4 regions of the Psychromonas saccharinae genome follow, and region 4 is predicted to be linked to each of the others. Evidence: riboswitches for the same ligand, from Rfam matches in the RefSeq annotation. Region 4 holds a riboswitch; each other region holds the start of a gene.

Region 1 (3,164 bases), 1.1 Mb from region 4:
ATGTATAAAATGGTGCTTCAAAGCAGTCTTCTAACTGTTTATCCATATTTTCTTTGATCATTTGCATCGGAATATGGCCAGGACCTTCAATAATCACCTGAACATCATGCTCCCAGGCGATCTTACTGAGCTCACCTAAAATTTCTAATTCTGCAAACTGAGCCTGATCATTAGCATCTGCAATAGAACCAGGACGCAAACCATCGCCAAGCGACAATGACACATCATACTGCTGACAAATCAAACAAATTTCACGGAAATATTGATAGGCAAAGTTTTCTTTATGATGTGATAAACACCATTTGGCCATAATAGAACCGCCTCGCGAGACAATTCCCGTTAGACGTTTAGCAGTCATCGGCACAAAACGTAATAATACACCCGCATGGATCGTAAAATAATCCACGCCTTGCTCTGCTTGTTCGATCAAGGTATCTCGAAAAACTTCCCACGATAGGTCTTCAGCAATCCCATTCACTTTTTCAAGTGCTTGATAAATAGGAACTGTACCAATAGGCACAGGGGAATTACGTAATATCCATTCTCGTGTTTCATGAATATTGCGGCCCGTTGATAAATCCATAACCGTATCGCCGCCCCACAATGTCGACCAAACAAGTTTCTCAACTTCTTCTTCAATGGAAGAACTCACCGAAGAATTACCAATATTCGCATTAACCTTAACCAAAAAATTACGCCCGATAATCATTGGCTCTAATTCAGGATGATTTATATTGGCGGGAATAATCGCTCTACCACGCGCAATCTCACTGCGTACAAATTCAGGTGTGATATTTTCCTGTAAATGCGCACCAAAACTATGGCCCTTATGCTGAGAATGTAAATCTGTATTTTTTATCCGTTCGCGCCCCATATTTTCTCTAATCGCAACGTATTCCATTTCAGGCGTAATAATTCCCTGACGTGCATAATGCATTTGAGTAACAATTTTCCCTTTTTTAGCACGTAAAGGCTTAGCTAAATGAGCGAAACGTAATTCATCTAATTTATTATCATTTAGGCGTTTTAGTGCAAATTCTGAAGATACCCCACTTAATGTTTCACTATCATCACGTGCAGTAATCCAACTATGGCGTAGCTTATCTAAACCAAGGTGCACATCAATTTGTACTTTTGAATCAGTATAGGGACCTGAAGTATCATAAACAGGAATAGGTTCGTTTTTTTCAACACTTGGATTGTGTTCATCGTCACCAATAGCGGTGTCACTTTGATGAATTTGGCGCATTGCCACTTTGATTGGATGAAGTACTCCCTTGATAAATATTTTTTCAGAATTAGGGTAGGATTCATTATTTAAATTATGGATATAATCTTGCGCAGCTTGACGCGATTCTTTGCGTGATAAGCCATGACGATTAGTCGTTTTTAGATTTGTATTTACTTGAGTAGACATAGCATTCTTTACCTTTTAAAGTGAAAAAGAGTGCTTGTCGAAAAATAGTGGAAAGTATAAAGATCACATGAATAGTGACTTCACCTTGTTCCCTTCGTAGGTACTAACCCAATCAGGTTCCACGGATCCCGCTTATTAAAAGCAGTCTCAGCCCTAAGGCACTCCGACAAGAAAAATCAGTATAGAGTAAAAATTAGATGAATAAAAGGAAAAAGCAGCGATTAGTTTTTAGCTATCAGACATCAGTAAAAGAAAAACTAAGTATGTTTGGGTTGACTCGTGTTAAGAGCACCCCGATCAAAATACCTCGGGGGTAACAGAGGAGTTAAGATGATAACGAAGAAGATACATCTCAGGGATGATGTAAGAAGCAAGAGAATATCAAAAATAAAAAACTGATAGCTGACAGGCTAAAAACTGACAGCTACCTTTGAGCTATTTAGTTGGCTCTTGAATTTGGTATAAAGTAGGTTTATGTTCATCACACACGGTTTCACAGTCACAACTTTTTTCGATTCCCACACTAGAAAGTCCACCACAACTGCCTTGAATGCGTTTACCACCCATAATGACACCAATCGCCATCGCAACAACAACTAATAAAAAAATAACAAATGCGATAATAAATTCCATAATTCCTCCCAATTAATGAGTACTACAACGACTACCTTTGCTTTTAACGCCTTGCTCCGGACGAGTTAAAGGACTTGTATGTAAACGTGCATTTTCAAGTAACTCTTCCGTTGTATGACGAGTATTCCCCTGTTCAACTTGAATACCCGCATTTAATAAACGAGAAAGTGTGTTCTCTCCGATTTTTCGAACGATAACACCATCACAATGCATTTTATTAAAAAGTTCTATAATTGATTGTTTAGAAGAACAGCCTTTACCTTCTAAGGCGGGGTTCTTATAAACACCAATTTCTTTATTCTCTTCATTGTAAAAAGTGAATAGCTCTGTTTTTGAAAATTTATGAGAAAGCTTTTTTTCACTGGTGGCAATTGCATAAATCATCTTTAATTCCTTATACAAATAATATTAACTTTATAATAAACCAACTGTATTAAATATGTGACTTAATTTTCGCGAGAAAGATAGCTCACCTAATTATTAATGAGTGGCATTATAAGTAAACAGACAACAAAAAGCCCTTAGTGTTCCCACTAAAGGCTTTTTAGTTTATCTAAATATTAAAAATAGATAACTTATTCGTTAATTGCTTTCGCTTGAACAGCTGTTTCTAGTACATCAACAGGAACAAGTTCATAAGCTGCTTGCGGTTTTAATACCACATTAGATTTGTTTGCAACCATTAGCATTTGTTTTAAACGGCTTTCTTCAAATGGTTTAAGCAATAAACCTTGAATATCAAATAGACAATTCAAACCTAATAATTCACGTTGTAATTCAAAATGTGAACTTAGAATACTGATATCTGCTGCCGCTGATGTTTGACCCGTACGAATACGTTTAACTAATTCAATTCCCGCATTATCTGCGAGTAAAGAATCAACAATGATAAGGTCAAAATCTTGCAATGCAACTGAACGTTCAGCTTCAATTGTTGTAGCAACACCTTCAACGTAAGCAACATCAATTGATTCTAATTGCTCAATTAATTGAATACGTTCTGCAGCTTCAGCTTCAACAACCAATACCTTCATTGAATTGATTTCATTTGCCGCACTTTCACCTTTAGAAATAGGAGAAACTTGGCTATCAGCAGGAGCGCCAACACCTTCCA
Region 2 (3,164 bases), 830 kb from region 4:
CAAAGGTAGCAACAACAAATGAATTCCCAAGGGCAGACCAAAAATGCCAACCTGTCACTACATCGATAAATTGAGTATTAATGCCACTGAAAATTACCATCAATAAAGGAGGAATAACAAATAAAGTCACCAGAGTTATCCAACTAACATCCCACAGCAAAGCGCGTTTACTATCTGCAAATAATGGTAATTTGTCTTGCCGTTCTTCACTGGTCACCGCAATCACCTTCGAAAAACTTTGTATATATAAGACTAACCCTGCACAAAGAAACATTTGCCAGAGAGCTAATAATGCCCCCGATTGTAAATCAAAATCGAATTTAATGGCCTGATAAATAGCCAACTCAATCGTCGTTGATTTAGGGCCGCCCCCCAATGCCATGACCGTGGCAAAGCTTGTAAAACAAAGCATAAACACTAACCCGCAAACATGCGGTAATTGTTGACGTATAACAGGCCACTCGATTAATTTAAATTTATTCCAGTGATATATACCAAGGTGAGCAGATAATTTATGATGTTCAGTCGGAATCGATTGTAATGATTGTAAAAATAACCGCGCAGCAAAGGGTAAATTAAAAAATACATGAGCCAATAGAATGCCATTTAACCCATAAATTGAAAAAGGCAGTTGTTTATCAAAATAATTAAAAATATCCGAAATCACCCCACTGTTACCATAGATTGCAAGTAAACCAAAAATGCCAACTAACACTGGCAGCACAAGGGTCGTTGCAAATAGCTTCAATAGCATTTTTTTAGCAAAGAAATGACGGCGAGATAAGGCATGCGCAACGGGAATGGCCAAGACAACACTTAACAATGTTGATATAAACGACTGATAAAAACTAAATAACGTAATATGCCGGTAATAAGTGTCAGACCAAAGCGCCGTCGGATTAAAACTAGACGAATGTGATAATAACCCCACTAGCGAAGCAGCAACAAACACAAAAATAAACCCGGCAGTAATAATACCGGGTATAAAATGACGCGATCTATGCATTAATTAATATCACACTTACTCAATTGACCCATTCAACCATTCTTTTATCCATGCTTTATTATGGTTAGCGACTTCGTTATCAGGGAAATAATAAGATTTGCTTGGTTTGGATAATTGCTTAAACCCATCGGGTAAATCAACATCAATGACCGGATACATCCAATTACTCGTTGGAATAATCGATTGAAACTCTTTGCTGATAATAAATTGCATAAATTGATCAGCAAGAACGGGATGATGACTACTTTTTACTTTAGCAGCAACTTCGACCTGTTCATAATTACCTTCTGAAAAACTAGCCGCTGCATACTGTGTATTTTCTTCTGCAATAATATGATATGCCGGTGATGTGGTATAAGAAAGTACCATATCAGCTTCCCCTTCTAGGAACATATTATAAGCTTCAGACCAACCTTTCGTTACCGTCACTGTTTTTTTGGTTAGCATTGACCAAGCATCCTGCGCTTTATCGCCATATACCCATTTCATCCACAACATTAGCCCTTGGCCCGGTGTAGAGGTGCGTGGATCTTGGTAGATAACTTTAATATCATTACGCTCTTCCACCAGTTCCTTTAAACTTTTTGGTGGATTTGCCAATTTTTCTTTATTATAAACAAAGGCAAAATAACCATAATCAAAAGGAATAAAGGTTTTATCTTCCCAACCACCGGGTAAAGTGATATTGGTCATATCGACTTTATGTTCAGCTAATAGTCCCGTATTTTTTGCTACGCTCATACTATTATTATCAAGCCCAAGTATCACATCCGCTTTACTATTTTCACCTTCAAGACGAAGACGATTTAAAATAGAAACCCCATCATCAAGGGCAACAAATTCAAGCTCACAGTCACATTGAGATTCAAATGCAGCTTTAACTTTAGGACCGGGGCCCCAATCGGACGCGAAGGAATCGTACGTATAAACAACTAATTTATCAGCCAAAGCCGGCATTGAAATAAGGGTTGATACAGCAACAACAGAAAGGATTTTTTTCACTATGCACTCCATATATAGTCTGGACATGAGCATAGAAAGTGGCTATCAATAAAGGTCAAAGATTAGCTCAATTCCTACGCCAGTATTATCTGGTTCAGGTCGACGGGTAAGTTTTACAAACAATCTCAGCCTAAAAAATAAGCACCCCGTTGAGAATTATTATTATACACAAAAGGTTGAGTTAAATAATACTTATTTACGCTTTCTAGCGACTACTGATAATTAAGACATCAATAGACCGTATATCTATCAACAAACAGATGAGTTAAGGATCGAATTGATAGACGCTGATTTTTTCAGTAATAATTATAAAATATATACCCGTTACCAATCAAGATGCGTTTATCAGTCACTAGCTCGGATACCAAGGCAAGGCGTAACATGATGGCAATGGCTAGCCCTTATCGAATGTTATAACGCAGTATTGGTGTTCGAGCTAGTGACCCGCAGGGCAAGATGAGAGGCAAACATCTTCGTTGTTATAAAGTCTCGATTTAACCCGTTAGATCTTCACCTTTATGCCTAGAATCTGCTCACCTCTCATCTTGCTGATTTCTGCATCTTGAATGGTAACGGGTATAGATATCAAATATATTTAAAATATGTGAGCTATACTCTTTTTACACTATTTGAATTTCCATACTGCATAAAGAATTAAACACGGAAGGAATAATAATTATGCCCCCGACGCATTCGAATATTCACCAACAGCCAATATATCCATCGATCAAAAAGTTACGAAATCGCTATAAAACAGCATTATCTCTCATCGCCATTCTTATTATTTTATCGCAAATTGTTATGCAGTCGCTATTATCTAATTTAGTTCATGATTCCGATACAATAAACCTTGCTGGCAGACAGCGCATGTTAAGCCAGAAAATCACTAAATTAAGTTATTATATTTTATCAACCTCCTCGTTTGAGCAAACAAATCGCTATCGCAGTGAACTAAAAAAAACCACTGCATTATGGCAAACATCACATGATGGATTGATTAATGGCAATAAAGCACTCAATTTACGCGCTAAAAATAGCACCGAAATAAAAGCTTTATTTGCTCAAATAGAGTCTCACTTTCAAACCATGCTTAACATAACGAAAATCGTACTCACAACCGATGAAAAACAACATCTACAAAATACGATTGCAAGAT
Region 3 (3,164 bases), 2.1 Mb from region 4:
TTCATCAAAGTTATGCCATTGATATTTACTTTGTTTAGCTTCGATACCATAGCGGTCGTAGTCGTTGTTAAGTTCTACGTCTTTTTCTGCGCCAAAGAAGCCATTGAAGTTTTCTTCACAGGTTAGGTAAGTGCCCCATGGGGTTTGTCCGTTTGAACAATTATTAATGGTACCGAGTATTTTTGTACCGGTTGGATCAGCTTTTGTCTTTAATAGCTCATGACCTGTCGCTGGCCCTGTCATTAACATTTCTGTATTTGCAGTGATACGGCGATTTAGTTTGCCGTTTTTATCCATAACCCATTGTCCATTTTGTTTACCTATTTCGACAATTGTGACACCTAATGCAGCTTGTGCTTTTTTTACATCGTCGGCTGTCATTGATTTACCTTGATGTGGAAAAAGAAATTTATAATTAGTGTATTCATTATTAACAGCCAGTAGAGCTCGGTCTTTGGACATTGGAAATAAGCTCATACCATCGGTATTATCACCAAATTGCATTGCCTGTGCCGTTGAGTTTTGTTGGCCATCGGCATTAAACGCAGGAGCATTGGCAAAAATAGGGTCACCCCAAGACATTAAATTACGCGTGGTATAACCTGCTGGTACGGTTATTGTGTCAGCCGTTGAAGTTGGAATTGCCGTGAAATTTAATAATGGGCTATTTATGCTTCCTGCAATTGCTTTTGCCACTGGGTTCAAGGCTAAAAATGTCCCCGCGCCGATGGCTGCTGAACCGAATAAAAAACCACGTCGAGATAAACGTGCATTCACCATCTTGCTAAAATCAGTGTCTTTATCTAATGAGTTTGTCATGGGATTACCTAGTTAATATTTAGAAGTCGGGTATTTATACCAATCGTAATAATTAGCTGATCTATTTTCCTGCGCAAAATTTAGATCACATATTTAATACAATTGGTTTTAGAATGACTGCTAGGCTAGCACCGTAATGTGACAGGTTTGTTACGGATTTATATTTTTATTAAACATTTAATCATGTCGATATTGTCATCAGCTTTATGCTTCCTTTTTTGGAAGTGATTTTATCGTGACCTTTCTATTGACAATAAAATCAAGGTTATCTATTCTGATTTTGGAATCGGGGGGGCCTAGCGGCTGAGAGAACTCATAGAGTTTGACCCTTATTACCTGATCCGGGTTATGCCGGCGTAGGGAGATTATACTGAGAATTCAGGCCCTACTATTATTGTTAATAGTGGGGCTTTTTTTTGCTTTATATTCTTTCATTGTTAATTTTTACGAAAGGATTAAACCGATGGAAGCAAGTGTTGCCATTCAAATATTACCAGAAACCGTCGATAAAGATGAAATCATCCGCGTGGTTGATAACGTTATCGATTATATAAAAAGCACTGGGTTAAGTTATTACGTTGGCCCCTGTGAAACCTCTATTGAAGGTGATTTTGACCAATTATTTGATGTATTAAAAGAATGCCACAAAATTGCAATTAATGCTGGCACACCGGGCGTTGCATCTTATATCAAAGTGACTTACCACCCGGAAGGTGACGTATTATCTATTGATAAAAAGGTCACTAAACATCATCAATAAATGCATCCCTATTGGCACACTGCTTTTGCTTATTGGGATATGGGCGTTTATTTGTGCAGAAAATATTGTGCCTGCTTTTATGCTGCCATCTCCTCTTGATGTTGCCCACGCCTTTATCCGTGATTTTTCACTTTTAATGCAACATACAAGTGTCACCCTAGTGGAAGCTTTTTGGGGATTGAGCTTAGGAATTATTGTTGGTTTTATCGTTGCTGTTTTAATGGATGAATTCAACTTTGCCTATCGCAGTTTTTACCCATTAGTTGTGCTTACTCAAACCATTCCAACCATTGCTATTGCACCGCTGTTAGTACTGTGGATGGGGTATGGCATGGCGCCTAAAATGGTATTGGTTGCGTTAACCACCTTTTTTCCTATCACAATAGGGTTACTCGATGGTTTTAAATCAGCAGATAAAGATATGGTTGATTTAATGCGAGCAATGGGGGCGGGAAAGCTGCAAATATTTCGATATATAAAGCTGCCGGGGTCGATGACTCATTTCTTTTCGAGTCTCAAAATCTCTGTTACTTACTCTATTGTCGCTGCCGTTATTTCTGAATGGCTTGGCGGGTTTGAAGGGTTAGGCGTCTATATGATTCGAGTCAAAAAATCCTATGCATTCGATGAAATGTTTGCGGTTATATTCCTGATTTCGATCTTAAGTTTAGTGCTGATGAAATTAATAGATTTATTAAAATATACTGCCCTTAAATGGGAAAGAGCAAAATAATTAAGGAAGATAAATAGATGAAAAACTTACTTTATATCGTTATGTCGATATGTATCAGCTGTAACGTTATGGCTGCGGACGAAAATAATACATTAGTACCTATTACGTTTTTGTTAGATTGGACGCCCAATACAAATCATACCGGAGTTTATGTCGCACAGGAAAAGGGGTATTACGAAGCAGAAGGGCTTAAAGTGGATATTGCTCAGCCAAGTGATGGTGATGCTGCGATGTTAATTGCGAGTGGGCGCGCCCAATTTGGTGTGAGTTTTCAAGACTCTTTAGTGCCGGCCTTTACTCGAAGAAATAAGGTGCCAGTGACTGCTATTGCTGCGTTAATTCAACATAATACATCGGGCCTTGTTACATTAGCGTCTTCTGGAATTACACGACCTAAAGCATTAGCTGGACATAAATACGCAACTTGGGATATGGCCATTGAAAAAGCGATGATGAAGGAGTTAATCGAGTCCGATGGTGGCGATTATTCAAAACTAACATTAATTCCAAGTACCGTGGCCGATGCTATTTCAGCCATTCAAACCAATGTCGATAGTGTTTGGGTTTACTATGCGTGGGATAAAATTAGAGCTGATATTGCCGGAGTAGAGACTAACTTCATGGCGTTTAAAGATTATGCACCTGAACTTGACTATTATAATCCGATTTTAATTGCAGGCGATGAGTACCTTAAAGCGAATCCTGAACAAGCAAAAGCATTTTTACGTGCGACCGAAAAAGGCTATCAATTTGCGATGGCTCATCCCAATCAAGCGGCTAAAATTTTAACCAAACTTGTGCCCGAGTTAGATGAAAAATTAGTGATGAAAAGCCAACAATGGCTAGCGGATC
Region 4 (3,164 bases):
CCAAGCACGTTTATTTAATTCATTATTTAATGTGTCCGGTGAATAAGTAACAAACTCTTTCCATGATTCATCTTGATGATTAACAATATAATTAGCAGCTTGCTCTAATGCGTTATTAAATGCGATTACAACGTGCTTATCATAATTTTTAGCATTCGCAATCAATATAAGCTCATCATAAACAGGCACCCCATGTTCTTCTGGAAAAAAACTTTTAGTTTGAATGCCTTCTAATGCCAAATGAGTAGCTTCAAAGTTTCGAAATCCCCCCCAGATTGCATCTACTTCACCAGAAGCCAGGGAAGTGGTTAAATTCATGCCAACATTTACTATTTCAACATCGGTAAGCTGTACATTATGCGACATTAACATCGGCCCTAATGCCGCTTGCTCATTGCCAACTACGGATATACCAATTTTTTTACCTTTGAGGTCGGTTAACCCTTTAATATGACTATTATCTAATACTGTTAATGCATTAAGTGGGGTCGCAATTAACGTAGCCGTTCGAATAAGTGGTAAACCGGCAGCAACATCCATAATCAAACTTGGTTGATAGGAAACAGCGAGGTCAACTTTCCCCTCTGCAACCAACTTAGCAGGCATACTCGGATCTTCAGGCTGTTGAATATCAATATCAAGACCTTGTGCCTTAAAGTATCCACGTAGCTGAGCGATAACAATCGGCCCATGGTTTGGATTAACAAACCAATCGAGCATTAAAGTTACTTTTTTATTCTTAGCCATCACCGATGATGACATAGTAGTGACAATCAACAGGATAATTGTTAATAGTTTATTGAATTTCATTAATGTTCCTTCTATGCCTTTTACATATAAGATACTTGACGCTTTTAATGCACAATTATTTTTTAATAAAACCGATTACGATTAATTAAAAAATCACTCCGCCAAATATAGGGATGGTGCAAGAGAGTACCATAGACATTAAATAATCGGTATACCACTGCATAAAATCTCAATCGAACATTATCGTAAATCTTGATGGCCTCGAAAAAAATGATTAACGGGACCATGCCCATGACCAACGGATAATTCATCTGCATGAGCAATGGCTAATGAAATATATTGTTTAGCAAGCATAATAGATTGATATAAGTCGTGGCCTTGCGCCAAATAAGAAGCAATAGCAGAAGACAATGTACAACCCGTTCCATGAGTATTTTTTGTATCAATGCGACGACGGGAAAATGATTCAATTGAATCCTGCGTAATCAATATATCAACGCTTATTTCATTCATTGCTAAATGCCCTCCTTTCAATAATATCGCATTAGGTGTTAACGCCCTTAATGGGTTAACAAAATTGTTTATATTATCGATTTCTAAAGAGTATTTTTGCCCAGTCAATACAGCTGCTTCCGGGATATTAGGTGTAATTAAATGGGCTAATGGAAATAGGTCGGATATTAATGTATTCATTGCAGAGGAAGGCAACAACAAATCACCACTGGTTGCCACCATAACCGGGTCAACAACAACAAATGCAGGGCGATACTGTTTTATTTTTTGCGCAACAAGTTTAATAATATCAATGCCGGCTAGCATGCCAACTTTGACCGCAACAATATTAAGATCCAGAAAAACTGCATCCAGTTGCTTTGCAATATACGCAAGGGGGATTGGAAATATAGCACTGACAGATTGCGTATTTTGAGCTGTTATTGCAGTGATCACCGAACACGCATAACCACCAGTAGCTGAAATAGCCTTAATATCAGCTTGAATACCGGCACCCCCACCGCTATCAGAGCCCGCAATAGTTAAGACAATCGGGGGAGACTTTGTCGTATTAGTGGCTAAATCAATGGAATTTGACATAAATTTCCTCTCACCAGCGAGCAGGATCTACATCAAGCAACTCTTTGCTTTTTCTAACAAAAAGCATAAATAGCAAGATAATAGTTCCCTACGCCAGTATTAACTGAATCAGGTTCTACGGGTCTTGCTCAATAGTGAATCAACTAATACGCAATCTCAGCCTTAACAGCCCCCCGACTATATTTATATAAGTACAATAACGAAAAAGGTCGAATTGCACTTATGTGTATGCGTAAATCTAACGTTGGTCGTCGACCTCTACCCCCTCAGGTATCGAAAAAGTAAAGTAATCTGCAGGTATATTTTTACTTTTTTGAGAGTACGTTAAGGCGAAATCACTACGTTGTCCTTGTGCTTCAATTACTTCAAAACGGCTAATATTCCCCGTTTTATCAAATTCAAAAATAAAACTATTTTGCGGCGCACTGACGTCTTTCGTTTTAATCATAAATTGTTCATTTTGTTTTTTAACTGTGTATTTATCCCACTGAGCTTGAGTGGCCCCAGAAAGTAAAACAAAGGGTGTACCTGCAATTGCATCACTTAAATTGACCAAGGTAACCTGTTCAATAAAAGGACTGTACATCCACATGGTAACGCCATCTGAGATAATAAGATCTTGTTCTGGTGTCAACACTTCCCAACGAAATTTACCAGGGCGAGAAATAGACAGTGTCCCTTCGCTTTTATTGAGTACCTTGCCTTCGGCATTCGTCACAACTTGAGAAAACTGAGCATTAATTTGCTTAAACTGTGCTAACTTTTCCTTTAATAAATCAGCATCACTTTGCGTGGCAGAAACAGCATAAAGTGGAGTCATTATCAGTAAAAATGCCGCTAAAATAATTTTTTTCATTGTTTAATCCTTGACTGGAGGTGGTGCAAGTACATCACGACTGCTATTTGCACCAGAAGGCGCGCTAATCACGCCCTGTGCTTGTAATTGATCAACCAATCTGGCTGAACGATTGTAACCAATTCTAAATTTACGTTGAATACTGGAAATCGACACTTTACGTGTTTCCGTTATAAATGCGACAACTTCATCAAATAGCGCATCAATCTCTTCATCTCCTTCAGCTTCTTCACCAGGAAGAAGCGTATCTAAGGACGTTTCACCATTAAGAATATCTTGAATATAATTCGGCTCACCACGTTTTTTCCAATCATTAACCACTTTATGAACTTCATGATCATCAACAAACGCCCCATGAACACGTGTTGGTACGCCCACACCTGGTGGCATATAAAGCATATCACCATGACCCAGTAATGTTTCAGCGCCCTGCTGTCCTAAAATAGTACGAGAATCAATTTTACTT

The links. A riboswitch is a leader RNA that binds a small molecule or an ion and turns the genes downstream of it on or off. The one in region 4 is predicted to bind thiamine pyrophosphate.
Region 1: linked by a shared signal. The riboswitch ahead of thiC (phosphomethylpyrimidine synthase ThiC) and the one ahead of thiD (bifunctional hydroxymethylpyrimidine kinase/phosphomethylpyrimidine kinase) in region 4 are both predicted to bind thiamine pyrophosphate.
Region 2: linked by a shared signal. The riboswitch ahead of thiB (thiamine ABC transporter substrate binding subunit) and the one ahead of thiD (bifunctional hydroxymethylpyrimidine kinase/phosphomethylpyrimidine kinase) in region 4 are both predicted to bind thiamine pyrophosphate.
Region 3: linked by a shared signal. The riboswitch ahead of ACR30L_RS03125 (thiamine-binding protein) and the one ahead of thiD (bifunctional hydroxymethylpyrimidine kinase/phosphomethylpyrimidine kinase) in region 4 are both predicted to bind thiamine pyrophosphate.

What each region holds. Positions count from the first base shown of each region.
Region 1 is NZ_CP195153.1:3,897,688-3,900,851, forward strand. It holds gene thiC (phosphomethylpyrimidine synthase ThiC) at 1-1,417, opposite strand, end outside; TPP riboswitch at 1,490-1,593, opposite strand; gene nqrM ((Na+)-NQR maturation NqrM) at 1,853-2,050, opposite strand; gene ACR30L_RS17470 (NifB/NifX family molybdenum-iron cluster-binding protein) at 2,063-2,434, opposite strand; gene ACR30L_RS17475 (winged helix-turn-helix domain-containing protein) at 2,626-3,164, opposite strand, start outside.
Region 2 is NZ_CP195153.1:1,958,387-1,961,550, reverse strand. It holds gene thiP (thiamine/thiamine pyrophosphate ABC transporter permease ThiP) at 1-1,006, opposite strand, end outside; gene thiB (thiamine ABC transporter substrate binding subunit) at 1,022-2,008, opposite strand; TPP riboswitch at 2,063-2,167, opposite strand; gene ACR30L_RS08640 (diguanylate cyclase domain-containing protein) at 2,687-3,164, shown strand, end outside.
Region 3 is NZ_CP195153.1:694,959-698,122, forward strand. It holds gene ACR30L_RS03120 (PhoX family protein) at 1-819, opposite strand, end outside; TPP riboswitch at 1,098-1,199, shown strand; gene ACR30L_RS03125 (thiamine-binding protein) at 1,283-1,579, shown strand; gene ACR30L_RS03130 (ABC transporter permease) at 1,605-2,312, shown strand; gene ACR30L_RS03135 (ABC transporter substrate-binding protein) at 2,330-3,164, shown strand, end outside.
Region 4 is NZ_CP195153.1:2,785,784-2,788,947, forward strand. It holds gene ACR30L_RS12355 (ABC transporter substrate-binding protein) at 1-810, opposite strand, end outside; gene thiD (bifunctional hydroxymethylpyrimidine kinase/phosphomethylpyrimidine kinase) at 991-1,842, opposite strand; TPP riboswitch at 1,911-2,028, opposite strand; gene lolA (outer membrane lipoprotein chaperone LolA) at 2,081-2,698, opposite strand; gene ACR30L_RS12370 (DNA translocase FtsK) at 2,702-3,164, opposite strand, start outside.